Regions from separate parts of the Pseudoalteromonas sp. NZS127 genome, predicted to be linked through region 2. Evidence: predicted binding sites of a transcription regulator. Region 2 holds the regulator's gene; each other region holds the start of a gene.

Region 1 (8,312 bases), on a different contig from region 2:
GTCTTTAGTACCTGGGTGCGCCGAAATAAAGTATGGGATTAAATACTGTTTTTTACCCGCTTCTTTTGAGTACTTATCAAATAACGCTTTAAACTGATCGTAAGCTCCCATACCTGGCTTCATCATTTTTGATAATGGTCCATCTTCGGTATGCTCTGGCGCTATTTTTAAATATCCACCTACATGGTGAGTAACTAATTCTTTAACGTAACGTGGATCTTGCACGGCTAAATCGTAGCGTACACCCGAGGCGATTAAGATTTTTTTAATGCCTTTAACTTCACGGGCTTTTTTATACAGCTCAATTGTTGGCGTATGATCGGTATCCATATGCTTACATATTTCAGGGTATACACACGATAAACGTCTACAGGTACTTTCTGCTTTTTTGCTAGTACAACCCAATTTATACATGTTGGCTGTTGGGCCACCTAAGTCAGAAATAACCCCGGTAAACCCGGGTACTTTATCTCTAATTTGCTCAATTTCTTCAATTATTGATTCTTGCGAACGGCTTTGAATAATCCGCCCTTCATGTTCGGTAATCGAACAGAAACTGCAACCACCAAAACAGCCTCGCATAATATTAACTGACGTTTTAATCATGTCGTAGGCAGGTATTTTTGCATCCCCATAGCTAGGATGAGGAATACGTTGATACGGCAAACCAAATACGGCGTCCATTTCATGTGTTTCTAGTGGATATGCTGGGGGATTAACCCAAATAGAACGATCGCCGTGGCGCTGAAAAATAGCACGAGCACAACCTGGGTTAGTTTCTTGGTGCACAATACGAGAAGCATGTGCATACAATGGCTTATTCACACTTACTTGCTCAAACGCAGGTAATTTAACGTAGGTTTTTTCCCATGGCTTAGGGCGCGCTGGCTGAATAGTAATAACCTTGGCGGCTTCGGCTTTTAAGTCTATACCTGCTTGTTTAAATTCTGATTTGCTACAGCCAACATCATCTGCGCCATACGGGTTTGGAATTGGATCAATTTTACCTATTTTATCAATAGCGGTAGAGTCACTGCCACGCCAGCCTGGTAACGGCTCTTTACGAATAACCGCAGTCCCTCGTACATCTTGAATGGTATCGGTACTTTCGCCCGCGGCAATACGATGAGCAACCTCAACCAGTGGGCGCTCCGCATTACCATATATTAAAATATCGGCTTTAGCGTCAAACAAAACACTACGACGCACTTTTTCTTGCCAATAATCGTAATGAGCAACACGGCGTAAACTTGCTTCAATGCCACCTAAAATAAGTGGTACATCTTTATACGCTTCGCGGCAGCGCTGTGAGTAAATGATTACCGCACGATCAGGGCGTTTACCACCAATATTGTCTGGCGTGTAGGCATCATCATGGCGCATGCGTTTTTCAGCAGTATAACGGTTAATCATCGAGTCCATGTTGCCAGCGGTTACACCAAAAAATAAATTGGGTTTACCCAGCGCCATAAACGCTTCTTTAGAGTCCCATTCTGGCTGGGCAATAATACCCACTCTAAAACCTTGCGCCTCAAGTACCCGGCCAATTACTGCCATCCCAAAACTAGGATGATCTACATAAGCATCGCCACTAATAATAATTATATCGCAGCTATCCCAGCCAAGTGCATCCATTTCTTCGCGTGTAGTAGGTAAAAATGGTGCTGTGCCATAACACTCTGCCCAATACTTTGGGTATGAGAATAAGGCGCGCTTAGCTTTAAGTGTGCTCATAAAGTTGACCGTTTAATAACAAAAGGCGCAAATTATACCCTATACCAACCTACCTTGATAGAGCACTACTTTGCTGTGCCGCGCGGTTTTAAAGTGAAGTTTCGTTATTTTTTAATACTTATACACCTAAATTAACTATTACTTTTTATAGGTTGTGGCTAAATATCTAGCTCAATTAAAAAATAGTTGCTATAAAATTAACCTCGAAAGTTAAGCACACCCGAGTTAATATGCTAAATTAATAATAAGTTATGAGTTTGTAACCTAATTTATCTGAGGTTTTTTTATTAAAATATTAAAAATGTTAGTGCAGCTTTTATTAGTTTTACTCTTACTTTTTATCGTTATTGGCCTATTACTACCACAGAGCTATAACGTAACAAAGAGTATTAACATTAATGCTAATACGCACATAGTAAAACCCTTAATCACTGACTTTTCGCAGTGGCATAAATGGTCGCCTTGGAAGAAGCTGGATCCCTCTGTAGAATTTTCCTTAGGTGAGCCAAGCACAGGGGTTGGTGCTCATCAATCATGGCAAAGTAAATGGGGCGCAGGTGAAATGACCACCACAGCGTTAAGTGCAAACAAAATGGTGTTGAATATTTTATTTGCTCAAGAACACATTATTGCCGCTAATGTAATATTTACGCAAAATGCAAAAACGGTCACGGTTACTTTTCAAATTACGGGGCAAGCCACGCTGCCTTTAGTTTCTGGGTATGTGGCTGTGCTTAGTGAGCACATTTTAAGTAACGCAGTATCACTGGGGCTCAATAATTTAAAAACAGTAGCGCAGCTAAGTGATGCACAAACAATAATGGAAAGTCATGGCAGTCAAAACCGCACAAGCAAGAATTAATCTCGCTAATACCATAGAGTCGTTACTGGGTTATCCTATTATTAAAGTAGGCAATAATGAGGCATCCCATAATAATGAGCAAAGTTATGGCCCCCAAGGCAAGGTTAAACCGCTATATCGCATTAATAGCGACAATACCGTTTTAGCTAGAGCACAAAAAAGACAAGACTTACTGCTCATTAAACAACAGCAAAATATAGAAACAATTTTAGCTATGGCAATGGATTTTTGTCCTGACGTAGCCAGTAGTAAACAACCCGATGCCGATTGGGTAGAACACTTTGTAGCACTATGTGGTGATACCTCAAATCAATCTATGCAGTCACTTTGGGCAAAAATACTCACCGGTGAAACGCTTAACCCGGGTACTTTTTCAATAAAAAGTTTGCAAACACTTAAGCATATGACCCAGCGCGAAGCTGACTCTCTACAAAAGTGTGTATCCCTCTCTGGTTATAATGAAAAAGACGATAGCCACTTTATTTTACTGGGGTTTTATAAAAAACCATCACTATTTGATTTGTTACGTAAGGGCAATAAAGTATCTTTAAATTTAGGAAAAACAGGGATTAGCTTTCCTGATATATTAACTTTAATGGATTTAAATTTACTATATCGAAAAGAGATTGAGTCTGCGGTACTAAAAACTGGGCAAGAACTTACGTTATCGTTTTTATCACAAAAAGTAACGTTAAAAGCAAAAAATAGCGATTTAGTATTGAGTTATTATAAGTTTACGCAAACAGGTGATGAGCTATCTAAACTCATTAACTACCCGGTAAATAAAGTGTATAAGCAGTTACTTAATAGTGCACTTGAGAGTGAATTTGAACTAGCGTGGCATACTACTAAGTAGCAAAACCACGCTATATACTATTAATTAGCAGTGTAATTAAAAGTGTACTTGAATGCCCGCAAATGGACCCGATGCATCAATATTAGTGTTAATATCATCAACATCGTCTAGCTCTAATGTCATTGAGCGGTAACCTGCTTTAACAGCAACATCTATTGCTAGGTTATCAATAAATTCCCATGCAATACCCATTTGGTAATCTTGAACTTTGCTATCGTCAATTGCTACAAAGCTGCCCTCAAAAAACACGCTTAAACCGGTAAAAGGTAAGCCTGCTTCAGCGCGGCCGTAAACCAATGGTACAAAGCCTGAAAACTCAACAGTTTCAGTATAATCCGCGCCACCTTGTTGCGTAGTACCTTTAACTAAAATCTCACCATCAAACTGCTTAGCGTTAACACCCAAATCGATAGAGATTAAGTCGTTATCAAAGATTTCGTAATAAAATGTGTAATCAATGTGAGTTAAGTCACTTACTGAATTAACCGTAGTACCTACAACGTAATCTGAACCATTAAAAGAAAATGTTTTATCCAGACGTGTAGAGCCGGTAAGCTCAAGCTCTGTGTATCTTAATTTAATATTAGGTACTAATGGCACTGGATGCTCAAGTGCAGCGTAGTAGCTTACGAAGGTTTCATCGTCAAAATTAAAATCTTGTGGTGCATTTCCTTTATAAGAAAAGCTTCCTTCGTTATCCGCTTTCCAGCCATCAACACCTACATACAAGCCTAATAAGGTATCAGCTTGCGCTGCAGGCGCTAAACATGCCATTGAAAGGGCTGCTGCTAAACAATACTTTTTCATTTTCTATCCTTGGGTCAATAATTCGCTAAGTTCAATAAGAGCCGCATTGGCTCTAGATATATAATTTGCCATAACCAGTGAATGGTTTGCTACATAACCAAAACCATTCCCATTTAATATCATTGGGCTCCATACTGTTTCTTGAGTTGCCTCAAGCTCTCGTATAATTTGCTGCACACTTACGCGTGCATTCTTTTTCTCAAGTACATCGGCAAAGTCATATTCTACCGCTTGTAAGAAATGCAATAAAGCCCAAGTAGCACCGCGCGACTCATAAAATACATCATCAATGTCTAACCATGGCGTTTTTGCTTGCTGTTGTAATGGAGAAAAAGTGGCTTGTGTATTTGATGTATTACCCGCTAAATCAGTGTTTACTTTATCTTGGCCTACACTAGCGCTTAAACGCTGACTCAAGCTACCTAAACGCTTTTCAGCTTCTTTTAGCCAACTGCGCAAGTTATCGGCGCGAGCATAGAATTGACTGTCACGCTCATGGTCATTCGCTATTTGAGTACGATATACCAATAAGTAATCAATGCCTTTTTGGTACTCACCTTCAGCGCTTGGCCACGCCCACGCTTCAGAGCTAATATTAAACTGCGGCTGTGCTTTTTTTAGAGCTTCGTGTTCAGTTGATTGCGATTGCGAACGGCTAAAATCTTTACGCATAGAAAGGGCTAAATCACGCACCATTTCGAGTGCGCCATATTCCCACGCAGGCATATCGTCCATTATTATACTTGGCGGCAAAACATCATTTGATAAATAACCGCCTGGCTTTTCGAGTAACGTACTTGCTACCGTTATTAATGTTGATGTTGTTGTATAACCAATAACAAATTGCTCATTACGTTGCTGCGCTTGCTGCTTTGCTTTTTCTACCACATTAAAACGAGCAGGCTCCGTACTCCAATAAACAGCTATTGCGTAAAAAATAATTAGTAATATAGCTAATGCAGCAACTATTTTCCCTTTATGTTGTGACATTGATCCTCCTAATGATGTGTATGTTGTTTTGATGCTTGTGATTGTTCTGCTTGTGATGCAAGCGATACCACCTGAGCATTGGTAAATACACGGTTGCCATCACTAAAATATAGTGTGAGTTTGCGTTGTTGGCCTACTTTTAACGGTTCTTGTGGTTCAAAAATCATTAAATGATAGCCACCAGGCTTAAAATCGATTTGTTGATGGGCGTTAATTGTTAACGATTCAACTTTTTGCATTTTCATCATGCCATCTACGTGCGAGTGCTCATGAATTTCAACGCGACCTAAGCCATCAATAGTTGCTTTAGTCAACGTAGCCACAGTATCACTATGATTTATAATACTTAAATAACCTACACTTGAAGTTATGGCAGGTAAAAACTCCCTTACTTGTGCATTACTAACCTTAATAATAGCAACATCCGCATCGTGATCATGCCCTGAATGTGCCATCGATGATGATGAAAAAAGACTTAAAACCGACACCAAAACAATTGAAATACACTGTTTAATCACCACTCTAATCCTTGTTAAAACATAATGCTAAGTATCAAATTTAACATAGTTCAGTTGCAATAGTCAGTTAATTTGGAGTTAAGATGCTACTTTTTTGTTATCAGCTACTAACCAGCAAAGTACCGCAATAAATAGTAACGGCCAAGCAATCATCAGCGATCCAAATAAAAATGCCAATACAGTTCCGACTAATGCAACTGCTGCTGCGCCAACTAATCCTATCGTTATTAGTACTGCAGCAGCTACAAAAATAATAATAGCCGCTAAAGCTCCTATTAGCTCAAGCCCAGTCCAACTTGTATCTGCAATCCAAAGCGGTAATTGCCAAGTATCAAAGTGCACCGCAGAGACAACATCAGTAAAAAATAGTAAATAAACAATTATACATACGGCTAACGCTTTCATTTAGCTCTCCTTAATTCAATCTAAATGTAAATTAGCTTAAATTGCTTTTTCTTCTAGGCAGCAATGCGCAATAAAATAACCTAGTGCAATTGCAAACGGAAAACTCAAAAATAATAAAATAGTGACAAGTCGTGTTGACCACACAGGTAAATCTAATCGCTGCGCTAAACCACTGCACACACCAGATATTTTTTTATCTAGTGGATCTTTGTACCAACCACGTTTGCTGTTAAAACTATTCATAATTATCTCCTTAAGCACTCTGTTTTAAGTTAGTTTTTAAATCAGCTTTTAAGCGAGCTAATTCTGCATCTACTTGTTCGTTTTTCACCAAAGCGTCTATTTGTGCAGCTATAGTATTTTCTGAATCAGTAAGCTCGTACGCTTCTACCTGTGCTTCAATACCTTCTACGCGCTGCTCTACTTTCTCAAATCGAGAGAGTGCATGTGCAACTTTTTCACTTTGTAATTGGCTATTTATTTGCCCCCTTGCAGCCACTATATTGTGCCGCTGTACTAACTGTGTTTGCTTGGCTTTAGCCTCGGCTATTTTTTGTTGCAAACGCTGACAATCCGCTGTCATTTTAGTTATTGATTGCTGCAGCGTTTCTAGTTGCAGCTGCTTTGCTACAACTGTGTTACTAATGGCTTGTTTTTCAAGTAAAGCTGATTTTGCTAAATCATCTCGACCTCTCTCTATTGCTAGCTCAGCTTTATCCTGCCAATATACTAAATTGTTATTTTTATTTTCAATTTGACGTTTAAGTGTTTTTTCTTCGCACAACAAAGCCGCTGTCGTAATGCGACACTCAGTAAGTGCATCTTGCATCTCGCTGAGCATTAAATTAAGTAATTTTTCTGGATCTTCTGCCTTGTCTAATATCGACACTATATTTGCTTGAACAATATCGGTTACGCGATTAAATATTCCCATGAGATTCTCCTGTTAACTTTTTAAGTGATTACACAAATTAGATTCCAAGAGTTATGCCAAGTAATAACATAAACAGTAAAACACATTAAATTCAGAAACTTAAACTTATAATTTATAAATTAAAGTTACTTTTAACTGAATATGATTAAGTGTAATTAGCCAATAAACTAAACTTTTGACTATTTTTTAGGATCAAAAAAGCCATCCGAAGATGGCTGTATTTATTCATTTATTAAATTATTCACTTAGCTGATTATTCAGGTACAAAACTCAAAGCTTTATCCATTACCGATAAGTCGGCTTGTTTTCCATGGCCATTTTCAGACAGATGACGCCTAAATCCACGGGCACCAGGCTGCCCCTGAAAAATCCCCAGCATATGACGAGCAACATGCCAAAAGTTAGCCCCTAAGCGCATTTCGTCTTCAATATAACTATACATAGAGCGCACGACATCATGACGAGATTGCGTGTTAGCGATATCACCATAAATCTTTTCATCCACTTCATTGAGTATAAACGGGTTGCTATACGCTTCTCTACCAATCATCACACCATCAATATGCTGTAAATGCTCTAAACTTTGTTCAATTGTTTTAACGCCACCATTAAGACTTAAATCGAGTTGTGGATAATCTTTTTTCAACTTATAAACACGTGGATAATCAAGCGGCGGTACCTCACGGTTTTCTTTAGGGCTTAACCCCTTTAACCAAGCTTTACGAGCATGAATAATAAAATCATCACACCCAACATTATGCGAAGCTTCTATAAGTGCACACAAAAACTCATACGAGTCTTGCTCATCAATACCAATGCGCGTTTTAACCGTAACAGGTATATTTACTTCTGCTTTCATTGCCGCCACACAGTCAGCAACTAATTGCGGCTCACCCATTAAACAAGCACCGAAACGACCATTCTGCACGCGATCTGACGGGCAACCTACGTTTAAGTTAATTTCGTCATAACCACGCTCACCCGCAAGCTTTGCACATTGTGCAAGAGCCTGTGGATCAGAGCCACCCAGCTGCAATGCAACGGGCCCTTCGTGTTGATTAAAGTGTAGGTAGTCGCCTCGGCCAAACAAAATAGCACCCGTGGTGATCATTTCCGTGTACAACACTGTATGCTTAGTCATTTTACGATGAAAAGTACGACAATGACGATCAGTCCAATCCAACATAGGCGCCACGCTAAACCGTC
Region 2 (8,312 bases):
GTTTCTGAATAACGGCGGATTAACGTTTGATCGTCGCTATCTAAATAAAATAACGTTGGTTTAGCAAAGTCGGGTAAGTACTCAAGAATATCGTTAAACTGCTGCTGGTCTTTAGGCAGGTTACGCACGTCTATACTAACGGCTATTTTATCGTAGTTATCAGAGACACTGCGCACTAATGAAGGCAGCAAATTTACCGGAATATTATCTACACAATAGTAACCTAAATCTTCTACAACACGTAAAGCAACTGACTTACCAGAACCTGATCGGCCACTTATAATAATTAATTCCATTTACCACCCCTTTATTAGTAACTAGGATTGATCCAAAATAACTTGGTATAACGCTTCATCAGACTTTGCCGCACGCAATTGCTTACAAAACTCTTTATCGTTTAGTTTATCAGCTATTGTGGCTAGTGTTTTCAAGTGCTGCTGGTTATCGCCATCGGGCACTATAAGCGCAACAAAAATATCAACTGGACGATTATCAATTGCATCAAAATTAATAGCGGTTTCGCTTATTAAAATTAAGGCAAGAGGCTCTTGTGCCCCGCTCATACGGCCATGTGGAATTGCTATTCCTCGGCCAATACCGGTACTACCTAGCTTTTCTCTTGCCAATAAAGCAGTGAGAATATCTTGCTGAGGTAAATACGGCATTTTTTTATGCGCGAGTTCACTGATGAATTCTAAAATTCTTTTTTTACTATTAAAAAGGACCACAGCTTTGCTGCAGTCCTGGCATATAAGTGAGCTTAATTTCATAGTGTTAGTGTCGAGCAAACTTCTCTTTGTGTTTAATTACTTGACGATCGAGTTTGTCAATCAACGAGTCAATGGCAGCGTACATATCTTGGTGTTCGGTCGATGCAAATAGCTCAGCGCCACTTACAAAAATTGTTGCTTCAGCTTTTTGACTTAATTTTTCTACATCGAGAATAACATGCACATTAGTTATGTGATCTGAGTGTCTTTGCAGCTTTGCAAATTTATTATTTACATAGTCTCTTAATGAGTCTGTAATGTCTACATGACGACCAGTTAAGTTTAGTTGCATCAGCATTTTCCTCTTTGTTGTACGTCTTAAATCAAGCTTTTACGTTGATTCGACGGGGGAATAGCCAGAGATTCGCGATATTTTGCAATTGTCCGTCTAGCTACTTTAATTCCTTGCTCAGCCAATATATCTGCAATCTTGCTATCACTCAATGGTTTGGCTAAGTTTTCTGCAGCTATCAACTTTTTAATCAGGGCACGTATGGCAGTTGATGAACATTCGCCACCATTTTCGGTGCTTACATGGCTTGAAAAAAAGTACTTAAGCTCAAAAATGCCACGTGGAGTGTGCATATATTTTTGCGTAGTGACCCGTGAAATAGTCGACTCGTGCATTTCAACTATTTCGGCAACATCGTTTAATACCATAGGTTTCATGGCTTCTGGGCCATGTTCAAAAAACGCTTGTTGCTGCTTAACAATACAATTAGTTACTTTCAGGAGTGTTTCGTTTCTACTTTCTAGGCTTTTAATAAACCATTTAGCTTCTTGTAAGTGCGAGCGAATAAATTGGCTGTCACCGCTGGATTTTACTGTACGAGACATAGCCGCATATTGGCTGTTAACACGTATTTTTGGCATGCTATCTGGGTTTAGCTCTACCACCCAGCGGCCTTTTATTTTTTTAACAGACACGTCAGGTATAACGTATTCAGACTCTTCTCTGACAATAGTATCCGCAGGCTTAGGATTAAGCGTATGAATAAGTGTCATTATTTCTTTAAGCTCTTCTTCTTTGAGCTTAGTTTTTTTCATTAACGTACGATAGTCGCGAGCAGCGAGTAAATCGATATGATCAGTTAACACCATTTTTGTTTCGTTAATATAAGGGGTGTCTTTATCAAATTGATTTAATTGAATGCATAAGCATTCTTGCAAGCTGCGAGCTGCAATACCAACAGGATCAAATAATTGAATGCGCTTTAGCACTGCTTCTATTTCATCTAGTTCTACTTCGTGTTCGTCGTCAGTTTCTTGGTTAAAGCTTGCTAAAAGGTCTTCGCAACTGAGGGTTAAAATACCAGAGTCATCTACGGCTTCAACAATAGCTATGGCAATAGCTTCGTCGGTAGGGCTAAAAGGGGTGAGCTGTAATTGCCACATTAAGTATTCATGCAGGGTTTCGGTTGATGCACCTTGATAAATAGATTCATCTTCAGGCATTGGCCCTGATGAAGAGGCAGGCGCTGCGCTCATATATTCATCCCATGATACATCCATGGCCATGTCGTCGCTTATGGTGTCTTTATTTAGTGCTTCACCGCTATCTTGCTCATACTCGCTTGGGGTGTCGTCAGCAGAGGCGCTAACAGTAATGTCATCTGCTTTTTGCTCGTTTTTACCTGCTGATTCTTCCGTGTAATCTTGTTCATCAACTTCAAGTAATGGGTTGCTATCAAGTGCTTCTTGTATTTCTTGCTGGAGATCCAAGGTACTAAGCTGCAATAAGCGAATAGCCTGTTGCAGTTGCGGAGTCATTGTAAGTTGCTGGCCCATGCGCAGCTGTAATGATTGCCTCATTTATCTCTAACAATCCTTATAAATTGATATGATTAATCTTAGCAGATGCTTATAGTAATAACATAAATATTACAGTTTGAACTGCTCGCCTAAATAAACATCACGTACTGTTTTATCGTTTAATACAAATTCAGGAGTACCAGATGCAATTAGCTCCCCATGAGAAACAATGTAGGCTTTTTCACAAACATCAAGGGTTTCCCTTACATTGTGGTCGGTAATTAGTACGCCAATACCACGATTTTTAAGGTGTTCTATAATTTTTTTAATATCGAGTACTGAAATAGGATCCACGCCAGCAAAGGGCTCATCAAGCAATATAAATTTAGGATCTGCAGCTAAAGCACGTGCTATTTCTACGCGGCGACGTTCACCACCAGATAGTGCCATACCTAAGCTGTCGCGAATATGTTGCAGGCTAAATTCGTCCAACAAACTATTTAGGGTTTCTTCCCTGGCTTGTTTATTTAGTTGCTTACGCGTTTCTAAAATAGCCATTAAATTTTGATACACAGTGAGCTTTCTAAAAATAGAAGACTCTTGTGGTAAATAACCAATACCTAAACGAGCACGGCTGTGCATAGGAAGTAAGGTAATATCGTTATCATCAATTAATATTTTACCTTTGTCGCTAGGAACTAAGCCTACAATCATGTAAAAGGTAGTGGTTTTACCTGCGCCATTTGGGCCAAGTAAACCAACAATGCTGCCAGCTTTTACTTCAAGTCCTACATTTTTAACAACTTCACGGCCTTTATAGCTTTTTGCTAATAGCTCTGCTTTTAATGTACTCATGGCTGACCTTTATTGAGTTTTTGTTCTTTTTTTACGTCTATAGGCACTAAAATAGTGTGTACCCGATCAGTTGAGTTTTCATCTTTTTCAGCACTTATAAGCTGTTGCTCTATATCGTAGGTGATGCTTTTAGCCGTAATTTTTTGCCCAGCTTGAGAAATGTTTGCATCTCCTACTAGGGTTAAAAAACGTTTCGCTACATCGTAACGTACTTCGTTAGCGCTGGCGCTCATGACAGTACCATCTGCTTGCTTTTCTTCAAAATATGCAGGACTGCCCGTGGCAATTAATAGTTGTTTATTATCGCCAAGTTCGTCGCGCTTATGTACTTCTAAACGATCGGCGGTGATACGACGATTACCGTGAATTATCTCGACGTTTTTCTCAAAAATACCAACGTTTTCTTTTAGTTGGCCTTCTTGGCGGTCAGCACTAATAGAAATTTGATTAGCTAATGGGGAAGTACTTTGCTCTGCCGCATTACTATTAAATACAAGTATAAGCGATGGAATAATAAGTATTTTTGCAAGGTTATTGGTCATAATATAGTGTTCGCGTATGGTTAATTAGTTTTATCACCTCGGTTGTTAAATTGGCTTCAAGGCCTTTACCGGTGATCTTTAAATTCGGTCCAGTTATAATAACGGGCTGTTCGCTGCGCATAGTGAGTAGCATTATATCTACTTGAATATTGTCGGCGGTAATTTTGTCTATCATTGCGCCATCAATTAAGTTTTGGGCAGTTACATTACCCTCTAAAATTAATTGTCTTTCATCGTAAAGTGTTGCTTCATCAGCATTGATACGCCACGTTTTTTGTCTGTCGTCGTACAATATGAAAGTAGGTTTTTCGAATAAGGTAAATCCTAGCTGCTCGTAAAGCTCCGTTTTAACCGCAGTTACTTTATGGCTAATTTCACCGTTTTCGTCAAAAGCTGTTTGTTTTAGCTCAATGGCGGTGTAATCGGGTTTAGCTATTACTTCTGAGTCGGCTTTAGCAACCGTATTTACCTGAGTAAAATAAGGGTACCAAAGCCAAACCATACAGGTGATGAATAAAACGCTTAAGACTATGCGCGCTATATTCATGAACTGGTGCCTTGGCTAGTTAATGGTTTATTGTTTTCAAGCATAAGTAAGTCGGTTAGCTCTCTTACTGCACCAAAACCACCCGGCATTTGCGTAGTGTAATGTGCTAAGCGTTTAATTAGTGGGTGCGCGTCATTTACTGCTACTGCAAAGCCAACTAACTCCATAACAGGCATATCAGGGCCATCATCACCAATATAAGCAATTTGCTCATCGCTCAAATTAAGCTTGTTTTTAAGTTCTTGGTAGGCAATAAGCTTGTTTTCTTGACCTTGATAAATATGCTGCACGGTTAAGCTGGTCATACGTTGTTGTACTATTTGCGAGTGCCTGCCGGTAATAACCGCTACTTCAAAGCCGCTGTTAATAAGTGCTTTAATACCAAAGCCATCTTTTGTATTAAATGCTTTTAGCTCTTCATCTTGGTTGCCAAGATAAATTCGGCCATCAGAAAATACGCCATCAATATCGCATATAAGTAGTTTTACTTTTTTTGCGCGCGCTTTAGCGTCATCACTTAGCGCTTGATAGAGTTCTTCAAATTGCATTTATAATACTCCTGCTTTAAGTAGGTCTTGCATATTGAGTGCCCCAATAGGCTGATTATGCTCATTAATAATAATTAAGCCATTAATGCGTTTATGTTCCATAATATTAAGCGCTTGCGCAGCAAGCATATCTTGGGTTGCCGTGGTACACGATTTAGTCATTACTGCATCTATTGACGTGGTATGAATATCAACGCGTTGCTCTAAAATACGGCGTAAATCACCATCGGTAAATAACCCAGCGAGTTGCTGATTATCGTCAACTATGGCGGTCATACCTAAGCCTTTAGCTGTCATTTCAATCAGCGCATCTTTAATAGTTTGCGAAGTAGTTATAATAGGCGTATTTACACCGCTGTGCATAACATCTTTTAAGGTGAGCAGTAATCGCTTCCCTAAACTGCCACCGGGATGCGATAGTGCAAAGTCATCGGCAGTAAATCCGCGTGCTTCTAACAGTGCTACCGCCATTGCATCGCCCATAGCGAGTGTTGCCGTGGTACTGGCTGTTGGTGCTAAGCCTAATGAGCAGGCTTCTTTTTCTACTTTAATGCATACATGCACGTTAGCAAGTGTGGCCATGGTTGATTGTGTATTTCCTGTCATGGAAATAATTTTTGCACCAAGGCGTTTTAACACTGGAATAATATTAAGTACTTCACTGGTTTCGCCTGAGTTAGAAATAAGCATAACGACATCGTTTTTAGTGATCATGCCCAAATCGCCGTGGCTGGCTTCGCCTGGGTGCACAAAAAAAGCAGGGCTACCAGTGCTTGCTAAAGTTGCCGCAATTTTATGGCCAATATGCCCCGACTTACCCATACCAATAATTATAATACGGCCGCTGCAGTCATACATAAGCTGACATGCCTGATGAAAATTATCATCTACATATTGTTTTATATCAAAAAGTGCTTGGCGCTCGATATCAAGAACACGTAGCCCTTGCTCGATAAAACTTAGCTTGGTCATAGACAACTCTTACCCTATTTGACTAAAGATGTAACCTTGGTAAATCAAAAATGCGCTTAGCAGTAAACCACCTTCTACTCTATTGATACGCTGAGCGCCTCTAAAGTTCAATGACATAACAATAAGTGCCAAGGTTGCTGCAATCATAATCAGTACATCACGATTAGCAATAGAAGGGTCGATTATCGATGGATTGATAATACCGGCAAGTGGTAACACGGCTAAAATATTAAAAATATTTGAGCCCACAATATTACCCAGTGCTAGGTCATCTTCATTTTTAAGCACACCTGCAACAGACGCTGCCAGTTCTGGTAAACTGGTGCCAATAGCAATAATAGTTAAGCCAATTACCAAGTCACTTAAGCCAAAGAATTTTGCAATATCGACAGCTGAGCCAACTAAAAAGTGAGAACTAACAGGAAGTAATATCAAGCCTACAATGAGCCAAAAAACTGCCTTTTTAGTGGGAACGTTATCGGGTACTTCATCGCAGGCTTCGTTTACAAATGGATCGTTATTATTTTTAGCTCTTAGGGAGATAATAATAAGTCCAAAAATAAATACAACAAAACCAATAAGTAGGGCAATTGCTTCTGGGTATGAAAAATAGTTATCTGAAAAAATATACCAAGTAGCTAACGAAATAATTAATACCAAAGGTATTTCACGTTTTAAGGTGCTTGATGAAACAGACAACGGGCGCAATAAAGCGGTAATACCCAGTACTAATAAAATATTGGTTATGTTTGAGCCAACGGCATTGCCTATGGCAGTATCGGTTTTACCGGCTAAAGCGGCAGAAGCCGAAACCATCATTTCAGGCGCTGATGAACCCATTGCAACAACGGTTAACCCTACAATTAAAGTAGGCACACCAAAGTTTTTCGCCAGTGCTGCGGCGCCATAAACGAACTTGTCAGCGCTCCAAACTAGGCCAGCAAGACCAAAAATTAAAATAACAAATGAGGTAACCATTGTATTGAACCAGTTATTGAAAATACATATTGCACGAATAGTAACAAAAGCCAATCTGAAAGTATAAATAAAACAGTGGCGAAGAGAGCGGTTAATCACTTATTTTATAAATATTTAGGGTATGCTATGCAAAGGTTTAAGCCAAGGTTAAGGTGGTTTGAGCGAGCCTTATAACTGTTTTGGCAATTACATTACAAAATCTTACGAATTGTTTTTTCCATCTTGGTCGAAAAAGCCTTAAAATAGGAATACGAGTGAATATTGTTATGGAGAGCGACTTGTCGCAATCAATAGTAGAAGTCAAGGATGTTTGCTTTTCAAGGGGCGATAGAATCATATATAAAAATATGAGTTTTAGTGTTCCTAAAGGTAAAATCACTGCCATTATGGGGCCAAGCGGCATTGGTAAAACTACCATGCTGCGTTTAATTGGCGGTCAACTAAAGCCTGACTCTGGTGATATTTTATTTGAAGGCAGTAGCATTCCAAAAATGTCACGTAAAGCCCTATATGAAGCGCGTACCAAAATGAGTATGCTTTTTCAAAGTGGTGCATTATTTACTGACATGTCGGTATTCGATAATATAGCTTTTCCGATTCGAGAGCACACTAAGCTAAGTGAAGACCTTATTCGTTTAGTGGTATTAATGAAGTTACAAGCTGTGGGTTTACGAGGCGCTAAAGATTTAATGCCGTCGGAGTTGTCAGGTGGTATGGCTCGCCGTGCAGCTTTAGCCCGCTCTATAGCACTTGACCCTGAATTAATTATGTATGATGAGCCATTTGCAGGCCAAGACCCTATTTCTATGGGAGTACTGGTAAAGCTTATAAAGTCACTCAATGAAGTGCTTGGTTTATCGTCTTTAATCGTGACCCATGATGTGAACGAAGTCATGAGCATTGCCGATCACGTTATAATAATTGCCGATCAAGGTGTTATTGGCAGTGGATCGCCAGAACAAATGCGTCAACATGAATCTCCTTTGGTACAGCAGTTCTTAAAAGGCTTATCGGATGGTCCTGTGCCATTTCATTTCCCGGCACAAATATATGCAGATGAGTTGCTTGGAGAGAATAAATGATGTTGAATTTTCTGCAAAAAATAGGGCATAAAACACTAGGTCGTTTTGCAGCGCTAGGGCGCTCAGCGAACATGTTATTTGGTGCACTTGTGCACATACCTAACTTTAAAAAAGGCCCCCCCTTACTCATTCGCCAGCTTTATATGGTGGGCTCACAATCGTTGCTCATTATTGTGGTGTCGGGGTTGTTTATTGGCATGGTATTAGCGCTGCAAGGCTATACAGTGCTGGTTGGTTATGGTGCAGAGGATAGCTTAGGCCCTTTA
Region 3 (8,312 bases), on a different contig from region 2:
ATTAATAATTTCAGGTGGCAAGTCTTGCTCGCTAACAAGCTCACCAGGAGCCATAACCGTAAGCCAACGGCAGGTGTTTTCTAATTGGCGTACGTTACCGGGCCAACTGAACAAGCGTAGCTGCTCAATTGCTTTAAGGCTAAGAATTTTACTTTCTACTTGCAGATCTTTAGCGCTTTTATGTAAAAAGTGCAGTGCTAGACGCTCAATGTCTTCGGTACGCTCCCTGAGGGCAGGTAAGCGCAGGCGCACTACATTTAAGCGATGAAATAAGTCATCCCTAAACTTGCCTTGTTTTACGAGCTCCTCAAGGTTTTGATGGGTTGCAGCAATAATACGCACATCTACTTTTATGCTTTTATGCCCGCCAACACGGTAAAACTCTCCATCAGATAATACCCGTAGTAGTCGAGTTTGTACGTCGAGGGGCATATCACCAATTTCATCTAAAAATAGGGTGCCGCCATTGGCTTGTTCAAAACGGCCTTTTCGTACGCTATCTGCACCAGTAAAAGCCCCTTTTTCATGGCCGAATAATTCTGACTCAACCAGCTCTTTAGGAATTGCGGCCATATTTAGCGCAATAAATTGGTTTTCTTTACGCGGGCTATGGTTGTGCAGGGCGCTGGCAACAAGCTCTTTCCCCGTTCCTGATTCACCATTAATAAGTACACTCATGCTTGAAGCTGCAAGCTTACCTATGGCCCTAAATACTTCTTGCATGGCAGGTGCTTCGCCAATTATATGCGCGCTTTTAGGGGGCGTGAGTTTACGTTTAACTTTTTTTGTAGAATTAGCTCTATAGGCGCTTTCAACTAGGGCAACCGCTTCGTTTAAATCAAAAGGTTTGGCTAAATATTCAAAAGCCCCTTTTTGAAAAGCATTTACGGCGGAATCGAGATCTGAATGTGCGGTAATAATAATAACCGGTAAGCCGGGCACTTGCTCAGCTATTAGCTCCAGCAGTGCCATGCCGTCCATTCCGGGCATTCTTACATCGGAGATCAGCACGCTCGGTTGGCTAAATTTTAATGCATTAAGCACACTTTGTGCTTCAGCAAAGCTTTGTACTGTAAAACCTGCGCGAGTAAGCGCTTTTTCTAATACAAAACGAATAGAGGCATCGTCATCTACAAGCCAAACTGTTTTCATGCGTACTCCAAGGCGTTAATCTGCAAGAGGCAGATAAATATTAAATTCGGTGTGACCAGGCCAGCTATCGCACTCAATATAACCATTGTGTTGATCAATTAATGTTTGCGCTATAGAAAGTCCCAATCCAGAGCCGCCATCTTTATTGGTGATCATCGGATAAAACAAAGTATCGCGTACACTAATATCAATCCCTGGGCCATTATCGAGCACTTGAATTAACAAGGCTTTTTTTGGTGCCTTACCGGGCCTACGGTGCTGATAGTTAATTCGGGTTTTAATTTTTATTTCCCCACCATTAACTAATGCCTGCTGGGCATTACGCACAATATTAAGTACCACTTGTTGCACTTTACTTTGGTCAATATAGACATCAGGAATACTCGGGTCGTAATCTTTTACCAAGCGAATATTGTCACTATTATCTAGGGTACTTAATTTGATCACCGACTCTAAAGTTTGATGTATATTGCCATAAGACTTTTGCGGTAATTGGTTAGGCCCAAGTAGTCTATCTACTAACTCACGCAGTCGGTCGGCTTGCTCAATAATAAGCTCGGCACATTCATTTCTTTCTTGCTGGTCTACCTCGTACTGCAATAACTGCGCCGCTCCGCGAATTCCCCCTAAAGGGTTTTTAATTTCGTGTGCTAAACCTCGAATTAAATTACGTGCGGCTTGGTATTGATGCATTTGGTTTGATGCTTGATCAAATTTAATTTCATCATCGGTTTGCCGACATTCTAATAAAATATAAAGCGCACCTTGGTATTTTATTTGTTTTGAACTGACCGCTAATTTAGCATGGCGAGAATCAACAAATACCACGTCAGCCCTATGCTGGTGGCAATCTACGCCATCAATTAAAGAGTATTGCGCTATGCGTTTTAAATCGATTGAGTGGTAGTTAAATAAATCATCAAAAGATTGCCCTAATAAACGCTTAGTGCCTAAACCAAGCAGCTCACTGGTACTGGTATTAGCATAAATAAGCGTAAAGCTTTCGTTTAAAAGCATCACGGCTGTGGTTTGATTTTGCCATATGGCATTGAGTAGCTCAGGGCTAAAGTGTGTGTTATTAAGCATTGTTGCACCATTTTAGTGCGCCTGTGTTTTCAGGCAAGTAATTTAATGAAATTGCACTGCAATTGCAATTGCTATTTTTAATATGAATTAGGTGGGAGTTAATTACCTAAGCTTAAGCCTTTTCTGTGCATAAAAAACACACTTAATGGGCTTATCGCAATAACTTGGTTTTGTTTGTTGTACAGCTTAACTTGCAGAGTGTGCTCACCACGCTCTACATCTCTTAAAGCAAAGGTTGAGGTATCACTTGCTGCGCCATAGGCTTTACCATCAAGCAATAGCTGTATTGTAAAGTCGTTTTCAAAGCGGGGGGTAATGCGAGCAGATACATACACAGAGCCGGTATTTTCACGAATAGTTTGTTTGTGCTCAGGCGATGCAATACCAATACTAAATGCAACTGGCTGCACTTTAGTTTGGCTATTTAAAATATCAGTATTTGTTGCAGGCATGGTTAAATCTTGGCTGGTGAGTTTTATCTCTTTGGCGCCAATATGAGGGGTATCTGAAAACACCAATACGCCATTTTTATCTTTCCATGCGTAAATTTTTTTTTCACCAGCGTAACTACAAACACTTAATAATGAAGTAATTAGTAGTAATAAAATCTTGCTACTCACTCTGCAACCCTGCATTTTTTACATTAACTTTACTTTAGTGGAGAAAGTACTAATTTACCATTAAAAAAGCCCGCAAAGCGGGCTTAAATATATATTTTATAACTGTTAATTAAAATTAACAGCTGTAATACATTTCAAACTCAATAGGGTGCGTTGTCATGTTAAGTTTTTCAACTTCTTGACTCTTAAGTTTAATGTAAGCATCAATTAAATCATTAGAGAACACATCACCTTGATTTAAAAACTCACGGTCAGCATCAAGAGATGCCAGTGCTTCTTCTAATGAAGAGGCAACGGTTGGAATTTCTGCTGCTTCTTCTGCCGGTAGGTCGTATAAATCTTTATCCATTGCATCACCAGGATGGATTTTATTTTTAATTCCATCAAGGCCAGCCATAAGCATGGCAGCAAAAGCAAGATACGGGTTAGCCGTTGCATCAGGGAAGCGTACTTCAATACGACGACCTTTAGCCGATGGTACTACCGGAATACGAATTGATGCAGAACGGTTACGTGCAGAGTATGCAAGCATTACCGGTGCTTCGTAACCTGGTACTAAACGTTTGTACGAGTTAGTAGAGGCGTTAGCAAACGCATTAATTGCTTTAGCATGTTTAATAATACCGCCAATGTAATAAAGCGCATCTTCAGAAAGACCGCCGTATTTATCACCGGCAAATAAGTTAACACCGTCTTTAGCTAACGACTGATGACAATGCATACCAGAACCGTTATCGCCAACAATAGGTTTAGGCATAAAAGTAGCTGTTTTGCCGTATAAATGAGCCATGTTATGGATAACATACTTCATTTCTTGAATTTCATCGGCTTTAATTACCATAGTATTAAAGCGCGTAGCAATTTCGTTTTGCCCTGCAGTTGCTACTTCGTGGTGGTGTGCTTCAACAACTTGTCCCATTTCTTCTAATACTAGACAAGTAGCAGAGCGCCAATCTTGAAAATCATCAACAGGAGCAACTGGGAAGTAACCGCCTTTAACGCCAGGGCGATGACCTGTATTGCCGTCTGCGTATTCTTTATCTGAGTTCCAAGCAGCTTGCTTAGAATCGATTTTGTACATAGAGCCAGACATGTCTGTTTTATATTTTACGTCATCAAATACGAAGAACTCTGGCTCTGGGCCAAATAAAACCGTATCAGCAATACCCGTAGAGCGCATATATTCTTCAGCACGCTTTGCTACAGAGCGAGGATCGCGCTCGTAACCTTGTAATGTAGAAGGCTCTACTACGTCACAACGTATAATTAATGTGGCTTCTTCAGTGAATGGGTCAAGCTTAGCTGATTCAGCAACAGGCATTAACACCATGTCTGATTCGTTAATGCCTTTCCAGCCAGCAATTGAAGAACCATCGAACATTTTACCATCTTCAAAAAAGTCTTCATCAATTTGATGATGAGGAATTGAAATATGCTGTTCTTTACCTTTGGTATCAGTAAAGCGTAAATCAATGAACTTAACGTCATTTTCTTTAATAAAATCTAAAACCGATTGCGACATGTGTCCTCCAACTATAAGGTTTTATTATTGCTGCTTAAATGCTTTGTGTTTTATAAGCTGATTTTGTGCCACTATTGTAACTTAATGTTTATAAACATAAAAAATACAAAAGTAATAACGGCGGTTACTAATGCGCACCATTTTGGTGCGTAAATGCTTCAATATAGTGCAACAGTTACAGAGTAAAAAGTTGCTCGCTATTTAATCGTGATAGACTAACATAAAGTAAATACAAAAGACTGACCAAAATAGCAATAATGTCATTAAAGTGGAGGTTTTTATAAAAATATTAAAAATTTTATTTTTATAATTAGTTAATTTAAAACAGTAGGTTAAATAAAAAAACCAGAAAGTTTGCAAATTTATTTTGGATAAACTTTCATCCATTCCATTTATAAGGGATAATATGCGCCCTTTTAAATCCTATGCTGGGACATCTCGTGAAAACGCAGGTGAGTGCGTAAGCCCCTGCAGGATCAATGAGATTCAATTTCTCTGAGTGAATATTAATGAGTATCGAAAAGATAAGAAATATAGCAATTATCGCCCACGTTGACCACGGTAAAACTACACTGGTTGACAAACTGCTTGAGTTTTCAGGCACATTAGAAACACGCGGCGGTAATGAAGAGCGCGTGATGGATTCAAACGATATAGAAAGAGAGCGTGGTATTACCATTTTAGCGAAAAACACCGCTATTTCATGGAACGGCTACCACATTAATATCGTAGATACTCCAGGACACGCCGATTTCGGTGGTGAAGTGGAACGCGTACTTTCAATGGCTGACTCAGTATTACTAATTGTTGACGCTCAAGAAGGCCCAATGCCACAAACGCGTTTTGTTACGCAAAAGGCATTTGCGCAAGGTTTAAAGCCAATCGTAGTAATTAACAAAATCGACAAGCCAAGTGCACGTCCTGATTGGGTTATGGATCAAATCTTTGATTTATTCGATAACTTAGGCGCCACTGACGAGCAGTTAGATTTTAAAGTAATCTATGCATCAGCAATCAACGGCTGGGCAACATTAGATTTAGACGAGCCATCTGATAACATGGATGCCATGTTCCAAATGATCGTTGACGAAGTATCACCACCAGATGCAGATCCTGAAGGTGACTTCCAAATGCAGATTTCTCAACTTGATTACAACTCATACGTGGGTGTAATTGGTGTTGGTCGTATCAAGCGTGGTTCTGTTGCTCCAAACCAACAAGTAACTATTATTAGTGCTGATGGTACTAAACGTAACGGTAAAATTGGTACAGTTCAAAGCTACTTAGGCCTTGAGCGTATCGAAACTGACCGTGGTTATGCAGGTAACATCGTTACTGTAACCGGTATTGGCGAGCTTAAGATTTCAGACACTGTTTGTTGTACTACTAACGTTGAAGCATTACCACCACTAAGTGTTGATGAGCCAACAGTAACAATGACATTCTCTGTAAATAACTCACCTTTTTGTGGTAAAGAAGGTAAGTTTGTAACGTCACGTAATATTCGTGAGCGTTTAGACAAAGAATTAGTACACAACGTAGCACTTCGTGTTGAAGATACTGGTAGCCCAGATAGCTTCCGTGTTTCTGGCCGTGGTGAGTTACACCTAGGTATCTTAATCGAAAACATGCGTCGTGAAGGTTACGAGCTTGCAGTATCTCGTCCAGAGGTAATTTTGCGTACTGTTGACGGCGTATTAGAAGAACCGTTTGAAACAGTAACAATTGACTGTCAAGAAGAGCACCAGGGTTCTGTAATGGAGCAAGTTGGCCTACGTAAAGGTGAACTTACTAACATGACTCCAGATGGCAAAGGCCGTATGCGTTTAGACTTTATTATCCCAAGCCGTGGTTTAATTGGTTTCCAAACTGATTTCATGACGCTTACTTCGGGTTCTGGTCTTATGTACCATACGTTCGATCATTACGGTCCTCATAAAGGCGGTTCAATCGGTGTTCGTAAAAACGGCGTAATCATTGCAAATGCTACAGGTAAAGCACTGACTAACGCATTGTTTAACTTACAAGAGCGCGGCCGTTTATTCATCGGTCACGGTGTTGAAGTTTACGAAGGTATGGTTATCGGTATTCATAACCGTGATAACGACCTTACAGTTAACGCCCTTAAAGGTAAGCAGTTAACTAACGTACGTGCATCTGGTACAGATGAAGCGCAAACGCTTTCTCCACCTTTAAACTATTCACTTGAGCAAGCGCTTGAGTTTATTGATGAAGATGAGTTAGTTGAAGTAACGCCACTAAACATTCGTATTCGTAAGCGTCATCTTACAGAAAACGAACGTAAACGTGCGGGTCGTTCGCCTAAGTCATAATCTATTAATTTAGAATAATGATTTTAAAAGCCGCTGTATTGCAAAATACAGCGGCTTTTTTGTGTTTGAAAGTTAGCTAAATAACAGATTAAAGAGGGTAGATTAAAGAAATTATCATCACCGCGATGATTGGCGTGCTGTGCATTACATTGAGTTTTTCTCCTCTAAAAGCGCAGCGCCTCTTAACCTCTTTGTGAATAATTCACTTAAAGATCTTTTGTATGCAGAATGAGAATAAAAAGTAAAAGGGAGAGCTTAAAATAGCCGATAATGCAAAGTACTAGTGTTTGTTGGCAGGGTATTTTTTCGTTGGGTTTCGCTGCGCTCAACCCAACCTACGTGCATTCGTTAAAGTTTGATTGTTTCGCCTTCATTTAAAATATACAGCGGTACTGGTGCATTCATTTTTTTATACATATGCAGTAAGCGCGATAGTGCTGAGTGGCTGCTGTGATCGCCCATTTGCCAGCTTGAGTTGCCATATCCCCATGGTATCATTACTTTGCAATTAAGCTCTGTGGCCGCATTAAGGGCATCCTCTGGCGTGGTATGAACGTAGCGATACCCTTTAGCGTTAGTTTTATGGTAATAAGAGGCAATTGGCATTAGGCATAGGTCTATATCACCGTACTTTTGCTGTATGTCTTTAAAGTGTTGTGAATAGCCAGTATCGCCGGCAAAAAATAAGGTGCTGCCATTTTGTTCAAGCAGCCAGCCATTCCAAGAATCTTTATTATCATCTTCGTAAATATAGGGAATAAGCACCCGATTACTAAAGTGATGCGCAGGCACTGCGTGTATGGTTAAGTCCTCAATGCTGGTTTTTGCATACCACGCCATTTCAGTAATATTAAAGCCACCCGTTGGGAAGTTATCTGCCATTCCTAGGGGGGCTAAATAACGTGGTTGAGTACCCAGTTTTTTAATATCTGCTTTATTAAAGTGATCGTAATGAATATGCGAATACATAACGGCGTTAACGTTTTCAAGTGTTTGCTTATTTGGCCATGCTCCGGGTTTGCGATAAAACCCACCTGCAAGCTTAAAGCCTAAATCAACCGGTGAATCAAACTGCTCACTAACCGGATCAAATAATACATTTTGTCCATTAGGTGTACTGACCACAAAGCTGGCATGCCCTAACCAACGAACCGTATAACCGGTATTGAGCTGCGGCTTAATTTGCTTCCCTTGATACTGGCAGTTGCTGCTGGGTGTTTCGCAAATCAAGTCCGGATGTGGCGGGTAGCAGTTCTGCTCGCAGGTGGTTGGGTAAACCTTTTTGCCTGGATATAAATTATGGTAACGGTCTGTTTGGTTGTTAACGGCAATAACTGAGTTTTTGTCAGCTATTTTTTGCACCTGATTAGGTGTACTACACGCTGATAAAAAACAGCTTATAAAGATTATAAGGGCAATGTGTTTCATAATTAAATCCGTTTTAAAATAGTGCTAAAGCAGCCATGCAGCCATAAAAAAGCCTGCAATAATGCAGGCAAATTTAAATATAATATCAACTAACTAACCGGCACTATTCATTTGTTCAATAAATTTATTTGAGTCGGCAATCGATTTATTCATATCGTTCATTAGCAATTG
Region 4 (8,312 bases), on a different contig from region 2:
GCCAAAAACACACCCGGCGTTGATGTATGTGTAAACCACTGTATTAGCGGTAACGACTTTGATTTAGTGATTCTTTACTATCCAAAATCAAAACCTGAAGTTCTTATGGCGCTTGATAATATACGCGCAGTAATTACAGCAGATGCTGAGTTACTGGTGGTTGGCGAAAATAAGAGTGGTGTTAAATCAATAGAAAAACAGCTTACTGATAAAGCTAATTTTAGTAATAAAATAGACTCAGCAAAGCACTGTGTTTTATATTCATTTGCAGAGCTTAAACAACTTAGTCAGTTTAATATTAGCGATTATCATAAGCCATTTACGGTCAGTGTGGCCGATAGCGAATTTACCGCTATCAGTATTCCTGGGGTATTTAATCACGGTAATTTAGATGTTGGCACTAAAATATTGCTTGAAAACGCTCCGCTTATTAAGCAAGGTACTGTGCTCGATTTTGGTTGTGGCGCTGGCTTAATTGCAACTTATTTAGGGCTGCAAAATCCGGCATTGAGCTTTGTTTGTAGTGATGTGAGCGCTTTGGCAATCTATGCAACAACGCAAACCCTTAAGCTTAATAACATTAAAGGCGAAGCCCTCTTAAGTGATGGACTTACTAACATTACAGGTAAGTTCGATCTTATTATTAGTAACCCACCTTTTCATACCGGTATTGCAACCGACTACACAGTGGCTGAAACCTTTTTAGCCAATGCTAAACAGCACCTAACTAAAGCAGGTAAGTTAAATATTGTTGCTAATAGCTTTTTAAAATACCCGCCAATTTTAGAAGCACAATTTGATAACTATCAAACCGTGTTTAAAAATAATAAGTTTGCCGTTTACAGCAGTTAATAATGCTCATGTTTGAGCACCTCACGTGCTCAAACTTATTTATAAAATTAATTACCCTCCTGAATTTTTACCGCTTAGCAATAATAGTCAAAATATTGAGGGGAATAGTAAAATCAAGTATTTGACCTTTTTATAACAAATAAATAAGGATAAGGTACGAGAACTATTTCAAGCCGTCTATCTGCTGGCAAACCTGTTAAGTAATATCCAAGTAAACTCTGAGCGTAAGACAGCTTTTATAGTCAAAGTAAAAACGACACTCACCAACAACACCACAGCTTAAACAACGTACTGATTAATTATAAGCATGCTCTTGAATTTTAACTTTATGACCTCATTAATAGAGCATTCGTTATTCAACTATATTATTTAGTGAATTAACTGCTTAAAGTTAAATATTTTCTGAACTTTAATGCTTTTAAGATATCACATACATTGATGAAAGGTTGGAAAGTGATATAATTTCGTTTTGAATTAGTCTGATTATTTTAAGTATCTTTACCTGATTGATGGATGTATCAATTACTAAAGGGAAATGGCTTTGACTTTAATAATTCAAAATATGCATCCAATTTTAAAGATCAATTAAACAGTAGCTTTACTCTATACCTTTTAAGTAGGCTGTGCGGATCCTGCTGTTTTTCTCTAATTGTTTTTACTTGTTAACAATTAGATATAATCCTATACTCTTTTAGTAATCGGTTTATAAAACTATACCGGTTTTTTTTATAAATAAAACACACCAAAAGGTTAATTAAAAATGCAAACGCCAGTCATTCTGATAGTAGAGGATGAAGACGTAACTAGACTAAACCTCGTTAGTTTATTTGAAGCTGAAGGTTACAAAGTTATTGAAGCCATTGATGGCGATGACATGCATGATAAGCTTACAAATAATGACGACGTCAATCTTGTAGTTATGGATATCAATCTACCGGGTAAAAACGGGCTAATTTTAGCACGTGAGTTACGCCAAAAACGCAAAGTCGGTCTTATTTTCTTAACAGGCCGTGACAATGATGTAGATCGTATTTTAGGCCTAGAAATTGGTGCTGATGACTATATTACTAAACCGTTTAATCCTCGCGAATTAACTATTCGTGCGCGTAATTTAATTACTCGTACTGCCCTAGGTGGTGAAGAGTCTGCACTTGAAACAAATGGTGTAATTACGTTTAACGGTTGGGAACTTGACGAAAACAGTCGCTGTCTTACTTCTCCAGGTGGAGACGCAAAACGTCTACCTAAAGGCGAATACAGAGCACTACGTTTAATGCTTGACTCTCCAGGTCGTATTTTTAGCCGTGAGCAATTAATTAAACACATGACTGGCCGTGAGCTACGTGCAAACGATAGAACAGTTGATGTTACAATTCGTCGTATTCGTAAGCACTTTGAAAGCGACAACTCAACAACTGAGTTGATCAGCACCATTCATGGTGAAGGTTATCGCTTCATTGGTAAAATCGACAGCTAATTAGTTACTCTAATTGCTGTAAGAATAAATGAAGGGCATGTTGTCCTTCATTTATTTTGTCTGCTAAAACATCTAACCACTGCTTTAATACCTCGTCAGATTCATCCAGCGCACCATACTCCATTACTTTTGCATGCAATTGCACATCATTTAAGCCTACAGATCCCGCAGCACCTTTAAGCTTATGTGCAACTGATTTATATTCTTCTCTGTCGCCTGAGTTTAACGAGGTAAGTAACTCTTGCTGATACTGGGGGTTGAGTTTTTCAAATAACTGACTACTGCGTTTAAACACCACCAAACCCATTGAGTTTACAAAGTCTTCTATAGTTTCAACATCAAGTAAATGTGCATTAATGTCAGCAAGCGCTGCTGCACTTACTTTTAATTGTGGCCCATTACTTCTTGTTTGTTTTATACCAAATAAATCAGCTAATATTTTATCTAGTTTTACCGTATTGATAGGCTTAGCGAGCGCTCCTTGGATTGAAATCCCCTCTAGCTCTTGCTCTGCACTGCGCACATTTGCGGTAAGCGCTACAATAGGTAATTTATCAAAATGGCTATCGGCTCTTATTTGCCTTGCTACTTCATCACCGTTTATATCGGGTAACTGCATATCAAGTAAGATCAAATCTAAATCGTCTTCAGTTTCTACAAAAGACAATGCATCTTCGCCGGTCTCAGCCCAAATAACTTCATGACCACGCTGTTCAAGTAAGTTAGTCGCAATTTCGGCATTTAACGGCACATCTTCTACTAACAGTATATTTAAGCTGCGTCCTACATAACTATTCTCAGTGGGTGCGCTACATAAAATTAACGGTATTTCTACTATAAAGCAGCTCCCCTCGCCTTCGGTACTATTAACCGAAATAATCCCCTGCATTGCATCAACTAAGGCTTTGGTTACTGCTAAGCCAATGCCAGAACCAATAGCATTGGTGCCTTTAAGATCTGGCGCTTTATAATACATATCAAAAATACGAGAGAGCTGTTCGGCTGGTATGCCTTCTCCGGTGTCTGATATTTTCATGGTAAGCCAAGGGCCATCATCTCGATTTTCACGAATACAGGTGAGGGTTACACTGCCCTTATGAGTAAATTTAACCGCATTATTTATTAAGTTCCAAACAACTTGGCGAAGTCGGGTTGGATCTAGTTGCGCATAAATATCTAGCATGCCTAAGCGTTTAATATCAAAAGAAAGATCTTTTTGTTCAGCAATTAGGCCTGCAAAGTTAACCACATCATTAATAAAGTCAGATACGTTTATAGCATTAGTTGCAATATCTAACTGCTCTCTGTCTATTTTGTCTAAATCTATAATGTCGTTAAATATATTACCTAGTGTTTCGGCACTCGAAAACACCGTATTACACCAACTACGCTGCTGTTTATTAAGCTCTGTATCTAGCAACATACGTGTTAAACCAACAATGCCATTAAGTGGTGTACGCAACTCATGGCTCAAAGTGGCAATAAACTTACCTTTATCTTTGTAGGCTGTTTCAAGTGCTTCTGCAGCCTCTTTACGACTCGTAATATCACGGCCAAATGCAAGTAAACCTATGTACTCACCTTTATCGTTAATAAATGGCAATTTACGTAATTCAAACCAACGCGTTTCGCCGCCCACATCGTATTGAACATCTATAGTTAATGCTTGATGAGTTTGCTCTACCTGTTTATCGGTTTTTAAAACTTCAGATAAAAATTGATTAGGAAATATTTGTTCAGCACTCTTACCGATTAATTCGTCACTGGTTTTACCCATTACTTCTTCAAACATTTTATTACAGCCAGCAAACACACCGTTGTTGTCGCGGTAATAAAATAAATCGGGGGAGGAGTCTACTATTGAGCGCTGTAGCATACTTTGCTGGGCAAGCTCTTGTTGTGTTTTTTTACGCTCAGCAATTTCTTTTCTTAGCTCTTCTATTGCCCGGTGCTTGGCATGGAACGCCATTTTACGCTCATCAATTTCTACATTTAAGCGATTTATATTATCTTTTAATGTTTGATTGAGTAGCTTTTCTTGTTTTGTCGCACTGTCTAAATATGCATAGGAGGCATCTAGTTGCCTGATTGAATTTATTAGCACGCTTATAACCAGAGGCGATACCACAGAGGTAAAAAATACCACTGCTAATATATCAACAAGATTAACTTCTCCAACGGCAACATAATAAAACATACTTGATAAAACAAGCGAAACTGCCAATAACAAAGCATAGCAAATGGCTGCAGTTTTAAACTCACCAAACCGAGTTATTAAACTAGAAAGAACTCGAGCCCAAGGGCTCAAAGAGGAATCGGTCATATATCAGTGTGTCTCTTAGCTTAATTACAAAAAGGTTTAAATTGCATGTTATGGTTAATTTTAGCATTTTCTATCAGCTATTTTCAGGTTGTGCGATAAAAACTCTAATATTTATTGTTTGAATCATTAGCTGGCTACAACTCATCATTCCAGCAATAAATTATTTAGTGTAAAATGCGGCGCTTTATTATTGCTAATAACGAGTAACACACCATGCAAACTAATATGCCCGATATAGCTAACACGGCTCCCGCCTTACAAACTGGTACATTAGACTGGGTGGGAATGGGTGAAATTGAACTGCCATTTATTTTTGAGTCGCATGGCATAACGCCAGTTACTGTTAATGCTAAAGCCCGCGCTTTTGTAAACTTACACAAAGAAGATGCAAAAGGCATTCATATGTCGCGCTTATTTTTAGCGCTCGACACGCTCTCTACTGAGCAGCAAGTTAATCCTCAAACATTAGCTCAAGCGCTCGATTTTTTTATTAGTAGCCACGAAGGCTTAAGTGATAAAGCACTTATAGAATTTAAGTTTGAATTACCACTGCGCCGTAAATCGTTATTAAGCGGCAAGGCTGGCTGGAAAAGTTACCCTGTTATATTAACCAGCACAATTGAACAAGGTGTTATTAATTACGAGCTAAGTGTTGATGTAACCTATTCATCAACTTGCCCATGTTCAGCGGCACTTGCGCGTCAGCTGATACAAAATGCATTTGCCGAAAAATTCAGTCAAGAAACCCTCAGTCAAAAAGAAGCACTAGAATGGCTAGGTACTACGCAAGGTATTGTAGCCACCCCACACTCGCAGCGCTCAATTGCTAATGTAAAAGTAAAGCTCGACAGTAATATTACTCAATTTGACGTAGTTAATTTAATTAACACGATTGAAGATGAATTAAAAACGCCAGTACAAGCGGCAGTGAAACGTGAAGATGAACAAGAGTTTGCCCGCCTAAATGGTCAAAATTTAATGTTTTGTGAAGATGCTGCTCGTAAAATTAAAGCGCTACTAGAAACACAGCAATACTGTGATTACTGGTTACAAATAAATCATTACGAATCGCTGCATGCGCACGACGCACTCGCTATTGCAGTTAAAGGCGTTGCTGGCGGTTATAGAGCTTAAGTTCTTATTTTGCAGTATTCAATATCCATACGGAAACATACTACTTAACCAACTAATTTAGGCACGTTAATTGCTTTACTTAAGCAGTGTCAATTTGTTGTTATGGAGTTACCGTATGGAATTCGCTTTATTATCAATTTTAGTATTAGTTGTTGGGGCCTCTGTTGTTGCGTCAAAGTTTAACGATGATGGCGGAAACCCTTATCCTTTTACCCGCAAGCAAAATGTATTTACTCAAGTAGAAAGTGCTTTTTTAAATTTATTAGAACGCGCAGTGGGCGATCAGTATAAAATTGTTAGTCGTGTAAAACTAATCGACGTGATTGATTGCAAACAAGGTTTATCGGCAAAGTCTAAGCGTGCAGCAATGGCTAAAGCTAAAAATAAACAGCTTGATTTTGTGCTAGTCGATAAAGAAAAAATGACCATAGTGGCAGCCGTAGACTTAGTAAACAATGCCAATAAAGATGGCCATAAAGCACAACGCGACTGGTTTGTTAATGGCGCATTAGAGGCCGCTGGCATCCCGCATATTCGTATGAAAGTAAAATCAGGCTATCGCCCAAGTGAAGTACGCGACGCTATTATGTTTAAACTCGGCAAACCTGCGGCTACGCAAACAGCTCGCCCTATTCGTACCCGAGTTCAAAAACCAGCGGTACTATCACCTTCTCAAGCTAAAGCGCACTCTACAGCACTAGCCGAAATTTAACGTAAATAACATAATAAAAAGCGAGCAAAGTAAAACTGCTCGCTTTTTTGTTTTTTAGCGCTAACTTCACGTATAATCAGCGCATTCAAACTCAGGAACTTAACACTATGAATGTTGGTATTATTGGCGCAATGGAGCCAGAAGTTAAAATTTTGCGCGAAGCAATGCAAAATCCACAAACTTTAACTAAAGCTGGTTTTACTTTTTATACCGGTGAATTAGCAGGTAACACAGTAACATTGGTTCAATCTGGTATTGGTAAAGTAGCATCAACTATTGCAACTACATTACTTATTGACAACTTCGCCCCTGATTGCGTAATTAACACCGGCTCTGCCGGCGGCTTTGATCCGTCATTAAATGTGGGCGATGTAGTTATTTCGTCAGAAGTTCGTCATCATGATGTTGATGTAACTGCCTTTGGTTACGAAATAGGTCAAGTACCACAAATGCCAGCAGGTTTTGCAGCACACCCTAAATTAGTGGCTGCCGCAGAGCAAACTATTGCGCAAATTAGTGACGTAAAAACCTTAGTTGGTTTAATTTGTACCGGCGACATATTTATGTGTGACCCAATACGTATTGAAAAAGCCCGTAGCGACTTTCCTACAATGCTTGCAGTAGAAATGGAAGGGGCATCAATTGCGCAAACCTGTCATACACTTAATACACCGTTTGTGGTTATTCGCTCGATGTCAGATATTGCCGGCAAAGAGTCGCCGCAGTCGTTTGAAGAATACCTAGAAACAGCATCAATCAATTCATCTAAAATGGTAGTGGCGTTACTTGAAAAGCTAACGGCAGTTTCACTGTAAATGCTCAGCAATATGGTTCAAAATCACTTGGACTTTATTGTGTTTATAATGGCGCTCCTTGCTGAGCGCTTTTTACCACTTGTTAGTTGGTATCATCCTAACACCGCTTTAACGGCTATTTTTAGCGCTATTGGTAAGCGTATTTATAAAGCAGCAGAACCCAATAGCTATCAATATTTAGCCGCAGCCCTTGCCAGTACACTTATTTTAAGTGTGGTACTTATTATTATTGTATTACTACTGGAATTTGCATTTTACCCTGAATTACTCGCCGGGCTTATTTTATATTTATGCCTTGAGAGTAAAGCTATTGATAAAAAATCACTACGTATTGCTAAGCTTACCAAACAAAACCAAAAATCTGCCGCCCGTGAGCTATTAAAGCCATTAGTAGCCCGAGACGTTACTAAACTCTCTGGTGCAGGCATAATTAAAGCCTTAATAGAGAGCCTAATATTACGTACTGCAAGATATTACTTTGTGGTGATATTTGTTTTTTTAGTACTTGGCCCTATTGCAGCGCTTGCCTATCGATTACTTACTTTAATTGAGCAGGCATGGCGCAGTAACATTAAACCCAACAGCCCTTTTTTAAAGCCGCTTAAAATTACCTTGTTTATTATTGAATTTATTCCTATGCGCTTATTGGCACTGACTATTGCAGCCAGTAAAGCGAGCAAGCTAAGCATGCATTATATAAAGCATTATGGCAGGCACTTTTATCAAACTAATACTGGGTGGCTTTTAAGCACTTGCTCTGCATCATTAGGCGTACAACTAGGCGGGCCTGCAGTGTATTTTGGCGAACGTTTTAACAAAATGCGTATTGGTACCGAACGCCTCCCTATTGCTGAGGACGTGCCGGTTACTATTAATAGACTAAATCAAGTGCGGGTATTTTGGTTACTGGTCGTTGTTTGCATAGAAATACTTAAAAACATTTAGCTAAGGGCGAGTTACACACCTATTATTAAAAATACAAAAAATATAAGCACAAAA

Evidence for each region. Region 2 encodes sigma-54, which starts transcription at its own class of promoters, with help from an activator protein. Its sites were predicted from a motif close to GTTGGCACGNNNNTNGNNT; they were not measured.
Region 1: I6E78_RS15545 (PspA/IM30 family protein) is a predicted target of sigma-54. The motif match lies at 7,149-7,167, and genes of this name have one in related genera.
Region 3: glnA (glutamate--ammonia ligase) is a predicted target of sigma-54. The motif match lies at 4,435-4,453, and genes of this name have one in related genera.
Region 4: I6E78_RS15285 (DUF2726 domain-containing protein) is a predicted target of sigma-54. The motif match lies at 5,844-5,862, and genes of this name have one in related genera.

The regions. Positions count from the first base shown of each region.
Region 1 covers NZ_JADYWN010000020.1:51,680-59,991, forward strand. Annotated here, with positions in the region: gene I6E78_RS15505 (YgiQ family radical SAM protein) at 1-1,734, opposite strand, end outside; gene I6E78_RS15510 (SRPBCC family protein) at 2,036-2,596, shown strand; gene I6E78_RS15515 (TIGR03899 family protein) at 2,565-3,452, shown strand; gene I6E78_RS15520 (TIGR04219 family outer membrane beta-barrel protein) at 3,489-4,259, opposite strand; gene I6E78_RS15525 (DUF2333 family protein) at 4,263-5,249, opposite strand; gene I6E78_RS15530 (copper chaperone PCu(A)C) at 5,258-5,767, opposite strand; gene I6E78_RS15535 (hypothetical protein) at 5,846-6,172, opposite strand; gene I6E78_RS15540 (PspC domain-containing protein) at 6,209-6,415, opposite strand; gene I6E78_RS15545 (PspA/IM30 family protein) at 6,426-7,106, opposite strand; gene dusA (tRNA dihydrouridine(20/20a) synthase DusA) at 7,360-8,292, opposite strand.
Region 2 covers NZ_JADYWN010000001.1:138,297-146,608, reverse strand. Annotated here, with positions in the region: gene rapZ (RNase adapter RapZ) at 1-296, opposite strand, end outside; gene ptsN (PTS IIA-like nitrogen regulatory protein PtsN) at 318-770, opposite strand; gene hpf (ribosome hibernation promoting factor) at 775-1,062, opposite strand; gene I6E78_RS00705 (RNA polymerase factor sigma-54) at 1,089-2,582, opposite strand; gene lptB (LPS export ABC transporter ATP-binding protein) at 2,652-3,377, opposite strand; gene lptA (lipopolysaccharide transport periplasmic protein LptA) at 3,374-3,919, opposite strand; gene lptC (LPS export ABC transporter periplasmic protein LptC) at 3,909-4,466, opposite strand; gene kdsC (3-deoxy-manno-octulosonate-8-phosphatase KdsC) at 4,463-5,014, opposite strand; gene I6E78_RS00680 (KpsF/GutQ family sugar-phosphate isomerase) at 5,015-5,986, opposite strand; gene I6E78_RS00675 (calcium/sodium antiporter) at 5,996-6,964, opposite strand; gene I6E78_RS00670 (ATP-binding cassette domain-containing protein) at 7,231-8,046, shown strand; gene mlaE (lipid asymmetry maintenance ABC transporter permease subunit MlaE) at 8,046-8,312, shown strand, end outside.
Region 3 covers NZ_JADYWN010000009.1:45,055-53,366, forward strand. Annotated here, with positions in the region: gene ntrC (nitrogen regulation protein NR(I)) at 1-1,152, opposite strand, end outside; gene glnL (nitrogen regulation protein NR(II)) at 1,168-2,238, opposite strand; gene I6E78_RS10045 (DUF4124 domain-containing protein) at 2,337-2,858, opposite strand; gene glnA (glutamate--ammonia ligase) at 2,974-4,380, opposite strand; gene typA (translational GTPase TypA) at 4,890-6,713, shown strand; gene I6E78_RS10060 (MBL fold metallo-hydrolase) at 7,062-8,141, opposite strand; gene I6E78_RS10065 (DUF2959 domain-containing protein) at 8,235-8,312, opposite strand, start outside.
Region 4 covers NZ_JADYWN010000020.1:6,120-14,431, forward strand. Annotated here, with positions in the region: gene I6E78_RS15265 (methyltransferase) at 1-852, shown strand, start outside; gene arcA (two-component system response regulator ArcA) at 1,613-2,329, shown strand; gene arcB (aerobic respiration two-component sensor histidine kinase ArcB) at 2,334-4,652, opposite strand; gene folE2 (GTP cyclohydrolase FolE2) at 4,866-5,786, shown strand; gene I6E78_RS15285 (DUF2726 domain-containing protein) at 5,902-6,498, shown strand; gene mtnN (5'-methylthioadenosine/S-adenosylhomocysteine nucleosidase) at 6,606-7,313, shown strand; gene I6E78_RS15295 (cobalamin biosynthesis protein CobD/CbiB) at 7,314-8,258, shown strand.